Regions from separate parts of the Citrobacter sp. U14242 genome, predicted to be linked through region 1. Evidence: predicted binding sites of a transcription regulator. Region 1 holds the regulator's gene; the other holds the start of a gene.

The links. Region 1 encodes PhoB, which activates phosphate uptake and scavenging genes when phosphate is short. Its sites were predicted from a motif close to CTGTCATAAAACTGNCNNAT; they were not measured.
Region 2: the regulator PhoB is predicted to act here: its motif matches at 3,805-3,824, upstream of phnC (phosphonate ABC transporter ATP-binding protein).

What each region holds. Positions count from the first base shown of each region.
Region 1 covers NZ_JBKGLW010000003.1:283,811-291,522, forward strand. Annotated here, with positions in the region: gene brnQ (branched-chain amino acid transporter carrier protein BrnQ) at 1-1,138, opposite strand, end outside; gene phoR (phosphate regulon sensor histidine kinase PhoR) at 1,546-2,841, opposite strand; gene phoB (phosphate response regulator transcription factor PhoB) at 2,892-3,581, opposite strand; gene sbcD (exonuclease subunit SbcD) at 3,772-4,974, shown strand; gene sbcC (exonuclease subunit SbcC) at 4,971-7,712, shown strand, end outside.
Region 2 covers NZ_JBKGLW010000013.1:23,133-30,844, forward strand. Annotated here, with positions in the region: gene crfC (clamp-binding protein CrfC) at 1-2,314, opposite strand, end outside; gene ACLJXE_RS19995 (zinc ribbon domain-containing protein YjdM) at 2,857-3,192, shown strand; gene yjdN (VOC family metalloprotein YjdN) at 3,285-3,734, shown strand; gene phnC (phosphonate ABC transporter ATP-binding protein) at 3,867-4,655, shown strand; gene phnD (phosphonate ABC transporter substrate-binding protein) at 4,721-5,737, shown strand; gene phnE (phosphonate ABC transporter, permease protein PhnE) at 5,833-6,612, shown strand; gene phnF (phosphonate metabolism transcriptional regulator PhnF) at 6,633-7,358, shown strand; gene phnG (phosphonate C-P lyase system protein PhnG) at 7,359-7,712, shown strand, end outside.

The sequences.
Region 1 (7,712 bases):
TCAGGCTGATAAACATCGCAGGTGCAATGACGCGGGAAGAATTATGCCACCATGAGCGGGTAAAACTTAATACAACCAGTGCGATACATGGCGGATAGATAGCCGTCAGCACTGGAATAGAGATCTGAATCAGATGGCTCAGGCCAAGGTTAGAGACCACCATGGAGAAGCCGCCAAGGATAAACACCAGCGTACGATAAGACAGTGGAACATACTGTGCGAAGAACTCGGCGCACGCACAGGTCAGTCCAACCGCAGTCACCAGGCAAGCAATGAAAATCAACGCCGCCAGCAGGAAGCTGCCTGCACCACCGAAGGTGTGCTGAACATACGCATGCAGAATTGCCGCACCGTTAGCAGATTGATCGACCAGCGTCGCACTGTCTGAACCCAGGCGGAACAACGCGAGGTACAGCAACGTTAAGCCGATACCCGCCATCAAACCCGCCCAGACGGTATAACGCGTCAGCAGACGTGCTTCGGTAACGCCACGCGAGCGAGCAGCGTTCACGATAACAATACCAAAGACCATCGCACCCAGCGTATCCATCGTCAGATAGCCGTTCACAAAGCCATTCGAGAATGCTGCGTTTTGATAGGCTTCCATCGCATTGCTGATCGGGCCCGCTGGCCAGACAATCGCCGCCACGGAAAGCACAACCAGTGCCAGAATTTTCAACGGAGCCAGGAAGTTGCCCACGGTATCCAGCAGTTTGCCGGGATACAGTGACACCAGAATCACAATCGCGAAGTACACCACGCTGTAGATGAACAGCGGCAGCGCGGAATCACCGGTCAACGGTGCAATCCCAACTTCGAACGAAACCGTTGCGGTACGCGGCGTGGCGAATAATGGCCCCACGGCCAGATAGCAGACGGTAGCCAGCAGCAGACCGGCAACTTTACCGATAGGCGTGCTCAGGCTGTCCACGCCGCCGCCTACTTTCGCCAGTGCGACCACGGTAAGTACCGGAAGGCCTACGGCGGTAATCAGGAAGCCAAAGGCTGCAGTCCAGACGTGTTCGCCTGCCTGCAAACCAACCATTGGGGGGAAAATAATGTTACCTGCACCAACGAACAGTGCAAATGTCATAAATCCCAGAGCGATAATATCGCGCGATTTTAACTGATGGGTCATAAAGTCTTACTGCCTGTGGATGTGGTGTTGAAAACGTTTAATTTTCTGCCTTTCCCCGCGGGATGATACAGCGGAATTTTTAAGCAACTCCAGCGGGAAATTCTCCCTGCATGGCGCGGCGAAGAATAGTTTTTCGATTTACCGCGTAAATGCAGTCGGTATGACAGCATTTGATGCGCAATTTAAACGCTTATAACGTTTTAAAGCAAGGTGGGATCTAAAAACCAGAACAATATAGCGATATGAAAAATTGAGCCAGCACAAAACACCATTCCCTGGAAAAAGACATGGGTAATCATGCGAACAAAAAACAATCAAACGTCGTAAAATTCAGGATCTATTTATTGACTGCAACAAAAAAAGCCAGCTTGCGCTGGCTTTTGGAAAGATAAGCTTACGAATACGTTTCAACCGTTATTTTTGGCAATTAAACGTTCCGCAAGCACAAAACTAAAACGTGTTCCTTTGCCTGGGGTACTGTCTATATTCAAACGGCTGTCGTGATGATGCAGAGCATGCTTCACAATCGCCAGTCCTAATCCGCTCCCCCCCGTTTGTCGGGATCGCGCTTTATCTACACGATAAAAACGCTCAGTCAGACGTGGAATATGCTCAGCAGCAATACCCGGACCGTTATCTTCCACGCTAAACTCCGCTCCCGACGCCACATGCTGCCAGCGTACGGTAATATGCGTTCCCGCAGGCGTGTGATTCACCGCGTTATACACGAGGTTTGAGATTGCGCTACGCAGTTGTTCTTCGTTGCCCCGCACGTTCAGTTGGCTATCAACATCAAAAGTAAACGTGTGTTTATGCTGGCTCAGCGTTTGTGCTTCGTGTTCAACCACGCGCAGCATCATCGGTACATCCACCTTTTCATTGAGCATCATCGTCGGTGCAGCTTCAATTTTCGACAGTGTCAGCAACTGCTTCACCAGCCCTTCCATACGGTAGGTTTGCTCACGCATGGTATGCAGCGCTTTTTCTCGCGTCGTCCCTTCCAGCGGATGCTCCTGCATCATCTCCAGATAACCTTGCAGCACCGTCAGCGGTGTGCGCAGCTCATGGCTGGCGTTGGCGAAAAAGTTACGCCGGGAACCTTCCAGTTGGTGCATCTGCGTAACATCACGCGCCACCATCAGCAATTGCTTATCGGTGTAGGGCATTACACGAATTTCCAGATGCCGTCCGGTATTGAGAACCAAGTTGATCGGCCGACTAAAATCGCGCGTTTTCAGGTATAAAGTGAATTCCGGGTAGCGCAGCAGGTTAAGAATGTTTTGCCCGCTATCATCCGGCCAGCGTAACCCTAAAACCTGCTGTGCCAGTCCGTTACACCAGAAAATCCCGCCTTCTTCAGTGGTCAGCACCACTGCGTCGGGCAGTGATTCGGCACCGCTGCGAAAACGTTTAATGAGGTTACCCAATTCGCGACGGCGCTTTTTGTTACGCAACTGCATTTGATGCAGGCCGTAGAGCAGTGGCTCCCAACTGCCACGCCCCGGTGGAGGCGTCATACTCCTGTCGACCCACAGCCACCAGGACAACCGCAATAAATTCCAGAAATGCCAAATAAGCAGACCCGTTACCGACGCCAGTAAAAACCAGGGTAGATAACCAAAAAAAGCGCTAAGGATAAAAGCCGGTATGCAGCAGAGGATCAGCTCCAGTACCAGCCTTTTCCATGACAATCGTTCAAGCAAACGTCACACTCCATTTACAGCCTAATCCCTCAGGCTCTTATTACCTGCAGTCAGAAGCGAGTCGAAAAGCGATATCCCGTCCCGCGTACCGTCTGCACCATACGATCATGCCCACTATGCTCCAGCGCTTTACGCAATCGACGAATATGTACATCGACCGTCCGGTCCTCTACATATACGTTGGTTCCCCACACATGATTGAGTAATTGCTCGCGGCTGTAGACACGCTCAGGATGGGTCATAAAGAAATGGAGCAATTTGAATTCGGTAGGTCCCATATCCAGCGGGTCCTCACCGGTCATCACACGGTGCGAGGTAGGGTCAAGACTCAGCCCCTGCATCTCGATAACCTCTTCCACCGCCATGGGGGAAATACGTCGTAATACGGCTTTAATACGCGCCACCAGCTCCTTCGGAGAGAACGGCTTAGTAATATAGTCATCCGCGCCGGTTTCCAGTCCCCGCACACGGTCTTCTTCTTCACCGCGCGCCGTCAGCATCATCACGGGGATATCCCGCGTCATCGCTTCACGCTTGAGGTGTTTAATAAACTGTAGACCCGAGCCGCCGGGAAGCATCCAGTCAAGCAGGACAAGATCCGGCCAGGGTTCATTAAGTTGGTTCACAGCACTGTCATAGTCTTCGGCTTCTACGGGTTGAAAACCGTTTTGCTCGAGCACGAAGCAGACCATTTCACGAATTGGAGCTTCATCTTCTACGACCAGAATACGTCTCGCCATGATTTGCCCTGTTTATAATTAAATCGTTTGCCATCAATACCGTGGCATTATGCGTCACTTTTATGACAGATTTATGAAAAGATAGTCCAGGTTTAACGCAGCCAGGCGAATTATGACAGCCCGGAAACAAGATATTACCGCCCTTGCAAGGTTATAATCTCCGCCATCGTTTTTTTGTCATGGAACTCTTATGCGCATCCTCCACACGTCTGACTGGCATCTGGGCCAAAATTTCTACAGCAAGAGCCGCGCCGCTGAACACCAGGCCTTTCTCGACTGGCTGCTGGAAACGGCACAATCCCATCAGGTGGATGCCATTATTGTGGCAGGCGATATTTTTGATACCGGTTCACCGCCAAGCTACGCCCGCGAGCTCTATAACCGTTTTGTTGTCAATCTACAGCAAACAGGCTGTCATCTGGTCGTGCTGGCAGGAAACCATGACTCCGTTGCCACACTCAATGAATCCCGCGATATTCTGGCGTTCCTCAACACCACCGTCGTGGCCAGCGCGGGCCATGCACCGCAAGTGCTACTTCAACGCGACGGCATGCCGGGCGCGATCCTCTGTCCGGTTCCTTTTTTACGCCCACGTGACATCATTACCAGCCAGGCGGGGCTAACCGGTCACGAAAAACAGCAGCATGTATTAGGTGCAATCACCGACTATTACCAACAGCAATATCAGGACGCCTGCGCGCTGCGTGGCGACCAGAATCTGCCGATTATTGCGACAGGACATCTGACCACCGTCGGTGCCAGTAAAAGTGACGCCGTACGTGATATTTATATTGGGACGCTGGATGCTTTTCCGGCACAAAATTTCCCACCAGCGGATTACATCGCGCTGGGACATATTCACCGGGCACAGGTCATCGGCGGTACAGAACATATTCGCTATTGCGGCTCCCCAATTGCACTCAGTTTTGACGAGTGCGGCAAAAGCAAATGCGTCCACCTGGTGAGCTTTGAAAACGGTAAGCTGAGCGCCGTTGAAAACCTCATCGTGCCAGTAACCCAACAGCTTGCCGTGTTGAAAGGCGATATAGCGACGATTAGCGCACAGCTGGAACAATGGCGTGACACGCAACAGGAACCGCCGGTGTGGTTAGATATAGAAATCGCAACCGATGACTATCTGCACGATATGCAGCGCAAAATCCAGGCCCTGACCGAGGATTTACCGGTAGAAGTCTTATTGGTGCGTCGTAGCCGTGAACAACGCGAGCGCATCATGGCCAATGAACGACGTGAAACGTTGAGTGAATTGAGCGTGACAGAGGTATTTGACCGCCGTCTGGCGCTGGAAGAACTCGACGATCCACAGCGTGAGCGCCTGAATCACCTGTTTAACACGACCTTACACACGCTCGCCGGGGAGACCGAAGCATGAAAATTCTCAGCCTGCGTCTGAAAAACCTCAACTCCCTGAAAGGGGAATGGAAAGTTGATTTCACGGCAGAGCCTTTTGCCAGCAACGGGCTGTTTGCCATCACCGGTCCAACCGGTGCCGGGAAGACCACCCTGCTGGACGCCATTTGCCTCGCGCTGTACCACGAAACACCACGACTCAATACCGTATCGCAGTCGCAAAATGACCTGATGACCCGCGACACGGCGGAATGTCTGGCCGAAGTTGAATTCGAGGTCAGAGGCGAAGCCTATCGCGCATTCTGGAGTCAGAACCGCGCGCGCAATCAACCAGAAGGTAACCTGCAGGTTCCGCGTGTCGAACTGGCTCGCTGCGCCGATGGCAAAATCCTCGCCGATAAAGTTAAAGACAAGCTGGAAATCACTGCCGAACTTACCGGGCTGGACTACGGACGCTTTACCCGTTCTATGCTGCTGTCTCAGGGGCAGTTCGCTGCTTTTCTCAATGCCAAACCGAAAGAACGCGCCGAGCTATTGGAAGAACTGACGGGGACCGAGATTTATGGACAAATCTCCGCCATGGTGTTCGAAAAACATAAAGCGGCGCGCACTGCGCTGGAAAAGCTACAGGCGCAGGCCAGCGGTGTTGCCCTGCTCGCCGCAGAGCAGGTGCAGTCACTGACAGAAAGTTTGCAGGTACTTACTGACGAAGAGAAACAGCATCTTACCCGTCAGCACATCCAGCAACAGCATCTTAATTGGCTCACCCGACAAAATGAGCTGCAGGCGGAAATACGCCGCCACCAGCAAGCATTACAAACCGCAAAAGAGGCACAAGAAAAAGCACAGCCGCAGTTGGCGACACTCAGCCTGGCACATCCCGCCAGAGCGTTGCGCCCGCACTGGGAGCGAATTCAGGAACAATCCGCCACGCTTAGCCGAACACGACAGAATATTCAGGAAGTGAATGCTCGCTTACAAAGCAGCTTAACGCTGCGTGGGCGCATCCGTCAGCAGGCACAAAAACAGTCGGTGACCCTGCTCACCGAACAGCAGACGCTAACCGACTGGCTGAACGAACATGACCGTTTCCGCTTATGGAGCAGCGAACTGGCAGGATGGAAAGCGCTATTGGCACAGCAATCTGACGCTAACGACCAGCTACGTCAGTGGCAAAAACTACGCGACAGCGACGTACGCAAGCTGGATGCACTGCCGCTTCCCTCGTTGGCCCTTAACGCGCAAGAGGTCACGGTAGCACTGGCGCAGCACTCACAGTGGCGTCCATTACGCCAGCAACTGAGCAATCTGCATGGACAAATTGCACCGAAACAAAAACAGCTGGTACAGCTACGCAGCACAATTCAGCAGCGGCAGCAGGAGCAAGCTCAGCGCAACGCGGCCCTGGCAGAAAAACGTCAGCGTTATAAAGATAAAAATCAGCATCTGACCGATGTAAAAACGCTCTGCGAGCAGGAAGCACGGATTAAAGATCTGGAAAGCCAGCGTGCTTTACTGCAATCCGGACAGCCTTGTCCACTTTGTGGCTCCACGACGCATCCGGCCATTGAGCACTATCAAACACTCGAACTCAGCGTCAATCAGGCGCGACGGGATGCATTAGAAAAAGAGGTCAAAACGCTGGCCGATGAGGGGTCAACGCTACGCGGACAGCTCGACGCGATAACCCAACAGTTACAGCGCGATGAACGCGAGGTACAGACGCTTTCTCAGGAGGAGCAAGCACTTACTAAAGAGTGGCAGGCGCTGACTACCCGTCTGAACATAACGTTACAACCGCAGGATGATATCGCCCCCTGGCTTGCAGCCCAGGAGGAACACGAACAACAGCTTCACCAGTTGAGCCTGCGTCATGCCCTGCAGGCTCAAATTACTGCGCATTCCGAACAGATAACCCAGCTTCAGCGGCATATTGAACAGCGGCAGACTACGCTTCTCGCTGAATTAACCCGCTACGGTCTGTCGCTTCCTGCCGATGACGATATCACCGCCTGGCTTAACGCACGTGCGGGCGAAGCGCAGATGTGGCAGCGTCGTCAGAATGAACTGACCGAGCTCCAGGCGAAAATGGCACAGCTTGCGCCATTGCTGGAAACATTGCCCGAAACCGGCACAAAGGAAGAAACGACAGAAAGCCTGGCGCTGGAAAACTGGCGGCAGGTGCACGACGACTGCCTCTCATTACAGGGCCAGTGGCAGTCGCTGCAACAACAGGAAGCCCAGGAAGCTCAACGCGCAATTGAGATACAGGCACAATTTGATAGCGCATTGCAGGCCAGTGTTTTTGACGATCGCGACGCCTTCCTTGCTGCCCTGCTGGATGAAGAGGCATTTAACCATCTTGAGCAGCTTAAGCAGTCGCTGGAAGGCCAGCGACAACAGGCGCAAACACTGCTTAACCAGGCTCAGCAGGCGCTGGCAACGCATCAGCAGCAACCGCCTGCTGGCGCGGATCTCACACTCACCGTGGAATATCTTCGCGATGCACTGGCACTGCTCACGCAACAACTGCGGGATAACACCACGCGCCAGGGCGAAATTCGCCAGCAGCTCCGGCAGGATGCCGAAAACCGGCAGCAACAGCAGACCCTGATGCAAGAGATTGAAAAGGCCTCACAGCAGGTCGAAGACTGGGGCTACCTGAATGCGCTGATCGGCTCGAAAGAAGGTGATAAATTCCGCAAATTTGCCCAGGGACTGACGCTGGATAACCTTGTCTGGTTGGCCAACAATCAGCTG
Region 2 (7,712 bases), on a different contig from region 1:
GCAAGCGGGAATCTTCATAAATCCATGCCGCCGTCGTAATACGATGCTGCAATTGTTCATTCATTGCGTTCACCGCCGATTCATTTTGCTGGCGCAGGGTCAGGCTCTCGCGCAGGCTCGCCTGCAATTGTGTCAGACACAGTGAAAAATCAGCAAAAAACGTGGCCATGCCTGCCGTAACGGAAATATCGACCTGAGCAACTAAAGCTTTACGAATTTGTTGGCAAAACTGAGTGACATAATGGACAAGGTTCTTGTGCAACGCACCCATATCAATGAGATAACGCGTTTTTGTTTCGACGTAATCATTCCATCCCCAGTTTGGCTGATTCAACCAACGTGAGAACGTGTCACGTACAACACCGCCGGTGGACGAGGCATTATCCGCCGGGATATCCTGTTCAATAGCCTCGTTAAACAACTGACGTGTATTGAAATTAAACATCGACGCATGAAAGGCTGGAAAACGGATCCGTGCCCGAAATCCGGCATGGTTCAGATCCTCTTTCACCCGTTGCTCAATAGGCCGCATAGCGTCATTCAGCGCCCGGGATAGCGTCGATTCAAGTTCCTCAAAACGCAGCGCCAGGTCCCGGCTGATACTCTCCTGCGCCGCCAGCAGGACAACCTCGCAGGAGGAACGAATTTTATCTAACACAATTTTCGCTTGCCCCTCGTCATGCAACACCAGCATATCACCGGCCATTTCCGCCGTTGCAATGGCTGCTCCCATGCCATGTTGTGACATCATCAGCACGTTTTCTTTAACAAAGAACGTATTAATACCGCACAGAATCTCGGTCTGCTGCTGATTGAGATAGCCGGCAGCAGCCTCCAGTGCCAGCTCAACCTCGTGACTGACTTCGTCACCCACCCGCGCCTGGCTTATCTGCAACTGTTGCATGTCATCTTCAATATGCGCGATGTTCATCCGCAACTGCTCATAGGCTACGGTTAAACCGTGGGCGCGAAATTCCAGATATTCGTGTGCGCTTTGCGAATAGTTCAATAGCTTGTGTGATGCCGAGCGGAGCGCATACAGTGAGGCATTAGCGTAGGCAGCATGGATCACTTTCTGAATCGGTTGTTCAAACAGTGAGTCTTCCCAAAGCAGATCGGCGGCATGTCGAATATGTTCTTTATCATCAAGATCGGTGGTACGCCAGCGCCTGCCAAGTGCCGCTTCGGCAAAGTCCTGGACCCAGCGCTGCTCCTGATGATCCGGCAAGCGCCCATTGTTCACTAGTTCATGACGTGCCCTGTTGGCCAGATATCCCCACATTGAGGAGACCGGATAAATACGTTCAGGCGTAATACCGCCTTTCATCAACGTGCCGGAAATTAACGCCCGTACCTGCTCTTCATCATCGCTGTTGCGGTCTTTCTGATCGAATTTGTTAACCAGTGCATACAGCGGTACTGATTTTCCAACCGCCATAATGGCCTGACGGACTTCCTCATCCGAAATCGACTTCAGTTGGGTATAATCCATCACCGCCAGTACCGCTGAAGCCCGGGCCAGCTGTTCATTGAGCATCTGTTGTAAGTGTGGTTGTCCGGCCTCATTCGGCCCGGGAGTATCCAGCAGCGTCAATTGTCCAGGATAACTGGCCAGCCCGGCCAGATGCACGAACTCAACCTCAATAACCGGAATATGCTCAATTGCAGCATAGGCGGCAAACGGAAAATCTACCTCCAGCGCTTTAGACAAACGCACCAGATCGTTCAGGCTCTTAAGAAAATGGAAAATAGGTTGTGCACCAAGATAATACCGTTCAAATGCCACGCCATTTTCAATATGCTGAAGCAGGGCATTCATATCCTTATCTATTTCCAGCGCCTGAGCCAGACGCTGACGATCGCATTCCCGCACGCGCTGCTGTAATACTTTCATTAAGGCGTCAATTGGCGCGACATGCGAAAAATACAGCACCGGCTCTTTCTGTCCCGGTGTATGGCGGATAAGGGTCGGTAACGCCGTCATAGGGCGATTACGATTAGGTAAAACCTCGGTTCCGACAATCGCGTTAATCGTCGTCGACTTTCCCGCCTTCATCGTACCGACGATAGCCAGAACCATTTCCAGACGGGTAATCTTTCGCAGTTCATTGTTGAGCGTTGCCTGCTGGACATCCATGCCACGAGCGCTGAAATGCAAGGGCTGAACAACCTGTCCGCTATGCTCTCCTTTTTTCACCATGACATCATTCGCCGAGGTCATTGGCAATTTCTGCAATTGCCGGAGATGTTCAAGAGAGAGCATCAGTAAGCGTTCAGCTTCCTGACTTAATTCATAAATTGTCTGTGTGTACATGGAAAATCTTTCCTTAACGCAAATAGCATTACTTTTATTTAGCCAAATCGTTTTATTTATAGATCTTCGGCTTTTATAATTACGTGTGGAAATAATTAAAATTAAAACAACCAGCTGATATTATTAAAATAAAATTTATCGTATAACTGCTGGCCTGATGCCTCTCACTGACTATATTAAGTAAGAAAGATAAACAGAGTAGTTCAGTTTTAAAGAATGCCAGCTTAATTCCCCTACCAAAATTAAGGGGTCGCAAAGTATTCACTCACAATGACTTAGCTATCATGTAAGCCATGTTACCTATGAATATCGGGTGTTTCGCCTCACCTTATCTTAAATAACTAAACGTAGCAATTTCCCTTAAAAAATATTCCTTCTGGTTTTCATAGACGTGAAAGCAACCCGACGCCACAACAGATAGTTGCGCATAATTGGCCTGTAGCCCCGACAAAAGCAGGGATTTTATGTATAATTGCGGCCTTTTTCGGCAATCTGCCAACTTTTGGGCGCTTTTGCCCCTGCTGACTTTTGAGGAAATCCACATGTCATTACCACACTGCCCACAATGCAACTCCGAATACACTTACGAAGATAACGGCATGTTCATCTGCCCGGAATGCGCTCACGAATGGAACGACGCTGAACCCGCTCAGGACAGCGACGAACTGATCGTTAAAGATGCTAACGGTAACCTGCTCGCCGATGGCGACAGCGTTACCGTAGTAAAAGATCTGAAGGTAAAAGGTAGCTCTTCCATGCTGAAGATCGGTACCAAAGTAAAAAACATCCGTCTGGTTGAAGGCGACCACAACATCGATTGCAAAATTGATGGCTTTGGTCCAATGAAGCTGAAATCTGAGTTTGTGAAAAAGAACTGATTTGTCAGGCGGGGAGCTCATACTTCCCGCCTGGTTTATTTTTGTACACGGCATCTACACTTAACTGGCTTCTCTTACCCGAGGTAAAGATCATGCCGTTAAGTCCCTACATCTCATTCGCAGGCAACTGCGCTGACGCCATTGCGTACTACCAAAAAACATTAGGCGCTGAACTTCTCTACAAAATCAACTTCGGTGAAATGCCCAAATCGGCGCAGGACAGCGAAGAAGGTTGCCCTTCCGGAATGAAATTCCCCGATACCGCCATCGCCCATGCCAACCTACGTATTGCGGGCAGCGACATTATGATGAGCGATAGCGTCGCCACCGGAAAAGCCCACTACTCCGGCTTCACGCTGGTTCTCGACACGCAAAATGTCGATGAAGGGAAGCGCTGGTTTGATAACCTGGCCGCACAAGGACAAATTGAAATGGACTGGCAGGAGACCTTCTGGGCACATGGTTTCGGTAAAGTGACCGACCAGTACGGCGTGCCGTGGATGATCAACGTCGTCAAGCAACAGCAACCCCCTACCGAGTGATGTAACGGGAGGCTCGTCCTCCCGGACTGTCATCAAATATCGCTCAACTCTTCATCGCTAAGTAACTTTCCTTTAACGAAAACGTCACATTAATCCGCCACGATGGGGCCACTTTTTTAGGGAGGCCGCATCATGCAAACGGTTATTCGCGTCGAGAAACTCTCCAAATCCTTCAATCAACATCAGGCGCTTAATGCGGTTGATCTGAATATCTGTGCCGGTGAGATGGTGGCTCTGCTTGGGCCATCTGGCTCCGGCAAATCCACCCTTTTACGTCATTTAAGCGGCTTGATTACCGGTGATAAATCACCGGGCAGTCACGTCGAGCTATTAGGCCGTACCGTTCAACGTGAAGGCCGACTGGCGCGCGACATCCGCAAAAGCCGTGCCCACACCGGCTACATCTTCCAACAGTTCAATCTGGTGAACCGCCTGACCGTGCTGGAGAACGTGCTGATTGGCGCGCTCGGTAGCACACCGTTCTGGCGCACCTGCTTTAGCTGGTTTAGCCAGGAACAGAAGCAGCGCGCGTTACAGGCGCTGACCCGCGTTGGCATGGCTCACTTTGCCTATCAGCGCGTTTCCACGCTCTCCGGCGGACAGCAGCAGCGCGTCGCCATCGCCCGCGCGCTAATGCAGCAGGCCAAAGTGATCCTCGCCGACGAGCCCATTGCCTCGCTGGACCCGGAATCGGCGCGCATCGTGATGGACACCCTGCGCGACATCAACCAGACCGACGGCATCACCGTGGTCGTCACGCTGCATCAGGTGGATTACGCCCTGCGCTACTGCGAACGCATTGTCGCGCTGCGTCAGGGAAACGTCTTCTTTGATGGCAGCAGCCAGCACTTCGATAACGATCGTTTTGATCATCTCTACTGCAGCATGAACCGCGTCGAACAGAACGCGCAGGCTGCTTAATTGAACTGAAAAGACCAGGCTGACAAGTGAAATAGCCTGGAACAATGACTCGTTGAGGAAAAAACATGAGCTATAAGGCCGTTGCCGCGCTGGCGTTCACCAGCATGTTCAGCATCAGTACCTTGTTAAGCCCGGCGCATGCCGAAGAACAAGAAAAAGCGCTGAACTTTGGCATTATTTCAACTGAATCACAGCAAAACCTGAAGCCACAGTGGGAACCGTTCCTGAAGGACATGGAAAAATCGCTGGGTGTCAAAGTGAACGCCTTCTTTGCTCCGGACTACGCCGGGATCATCCAGGGAATGCGCTTTAACAAAGTCGATATCGCCTGGTACGGCAACCTCTCAGCAATGGAAGCGGTGGATCGCGCCAACGGACAGGTCTTTGCCCAGACCGTCGCTGCCGACGGCTCTCCAGGGTACTGGAGCGTACTGATCGTTAACAAGGACAGCCCGATCAACAACCTGAACGATCTGATCGCCAAACGTAAGGATCTGACCTTCGGCAACGGCGATCCCAACTCCACTTCAGGCTACCTCGTCCCTGGTTACTACGTCTTCGCGAAAAACAACATCTCCGCCACCGACTTCAAACGCACCGTCAATGCCGGACACGAAACCAACGCCCTGGCCGTCGCCAACAAACAGGTGGATGTGGCTACCAACAACACCGAAAACCTCGACAAGCTGAAAACCTCCGCACCAGACAAGCTGAAAGAACTGAAGGTTATCTGGAAGTCACCGCTGATCCCAGGCGATCCGATCGTCTGGCGTAAGAACCTCTCTGAAGCCACCAAGGACAAGGTGTACGACTTCTTCATGAACTACGGCAAAACGCCGGAGCAGAAAACCGTGCTGGAACGCCTGGGTTGGGCACCGTTCCGCGCCTCCAGCGATTTGCAACTGGTCCCGATTCGCCAACTCGCACTGTTTAAAGAGATGCAGGGCGTGAAGGACAACAAAGGCCTGAATGCAGAAGAAAAAACCAGCAAAACGTCGGCTCTGAAAGCACAGCTTGATGATCTCGACCGCCTGACTGCAGCGCTGGGTGCAATGACCAGCGTGACCAAAGCGGTGCAATAACGGATTGCCCGGTGGCGCGATGCTTACCGGGCCTACGAACGTAGGCCGGATAAGGCAAAGCCGCCATCCGGCAATACAGAATAATGGAGCTAAATATGCAAACCATCACCGTCGCCCCGCCCAAGCGTAGCTGGTTCTCGCTGCTGAGCTGGGCCATTCTTCTCGCCGTGCTGGTGGTCTCGTGGAAAGGCGCCGAAATGGCCCCGCTCACGCTGATCCAGGATTCCGGCAATATGGCAACCTTCGCTGCCGACTTCTTCCCACCGGACTTCAGCCAGTGGCAGGACTATCTCGGTGAAATGGCCGTCACGCTGCAAATCGCCGTCTGGGGGACCGCCCTCGCCGTGGTGTTGTCGATTCCGTTCGGCCTGATGTGCGCCGATAACCTCGTGCCGTGGTGGATTTACCAGCCGATGCGTCGCCTGATGGATGCCTGTCGCGCCATCAACGAAATGGTCTTCGCCATGCTGTTTGTCGTTGCCGTTGGTTTGGGTCCGTTCGCCGGGGTGATGGCGCTGTTTATCCACACCACCGGGGTGCTCTCCAAGCTGCTTTCCGAAGCGGTAGAAGCCATTGAACCCGGTCCGGTAGAAGGCATTCGCGCCACCGGAGCCAACAAGATTGAAGAGATTCTTTACGGCGTTCTGCCACAGGTCATGCCGCTGCTCATCTCCTACTCGCTGTATCGCTTTGAGTCCAACGTTCGTTCAGCCACGGTAGTTGGGATGGTCGGCGCAGGCGGCATTGGCGTGACCTTATGGGAAGCGATTCGCGGTTTCCAGTTCCAGCAAACCTGTGCCCTGATGGTGTTAATCATCGTCACCGTCAGTCTGCTGGATTTCCTCTCCCAGCGTTTGCGTAAGCACTTTATCTGACTAGCGAGGCATTGATTGCTATGCACTTGTCTACACATCTGACCAGTTATCCGACGCGTTATCAGGAGATTGCCGCGAGACTTGAGCAGGAGCTTCGTCAACATTATCGCTGCGGTGATTACCTGCCCGCCGAGCATCAACTGGCCGCGCGTTACGAGGTAAACCGCCATACTCTGCGCCGCGCTATCGATCAACTGGTTGAGCGCGGCTGGGTGCAGCGTCGTCAGGGCGTGGGGGTTCTGGTGCTGATGCGCCCGTTCGACTACCCATTGAATGCCCAGGCACGCTTCAGCCAGAACCTGCTGGATCAGGGCAGCCACCCCACCAGCGAAAAACTGCTGGCGGTGCTGCGTCCGGCTTCCAGCCCCATTGCGGATGCGCTGAGCATTAACGAGGGCGATAACGTCATCCATTTGCGCACCCTGCGCCGGGTCAACGGCATCGCCCTGTGCCAAATCGACCACTATTTTTCCGACCTCACTCTCTGGCCGCTATTGCAGGGCTTTAACCACGGCTCGCTGCACGACTACCTGCGCGAACAGTCGGGCCTGACGCTGCTACGCACGCAAACGCGTATCAGCGCCCGCCGCGCACAGGCCAAAGAGAGCAAAGTGCTGGAAATCCCCAACATGGCGCCGCTGCTGTGCGTGCGCACCCTGAACCACCGTGAAGGCGAAGAACAGGCCGCGGAATATTCCGTCAGCCTGACCCGCGCCGACATGATCGAATTCACCATGGAGCACTGAATGCATTTCGATACCGCCACTCGCCAGCGTTGGATGCGCGCGCTGGCTTACAGCAATGCCGATGCCCTGAATGCGCGTATCAAGGCGCTCAAACTGACGCCGGACTATGCGCTTATTCGCGCCCCGGAAAGCGGGCTGATGCAGATACAGGCCCGCATGGGCGGCACCGGTAATCGTTTCTTTGCTGGCGACACCACGCTCACCCGCGCGGTTATTCGCCTGAAAAGCGGCACGCTGGGCTACAGCTACCTGCTGGGTCGCAATAAACAACATGCCGAGCAGTGCGCGGTAATTGACGCATTGCTTCAGGAACAAACGCATTTCCAGAACCTAATGGAAACCTTAATTGCCCCG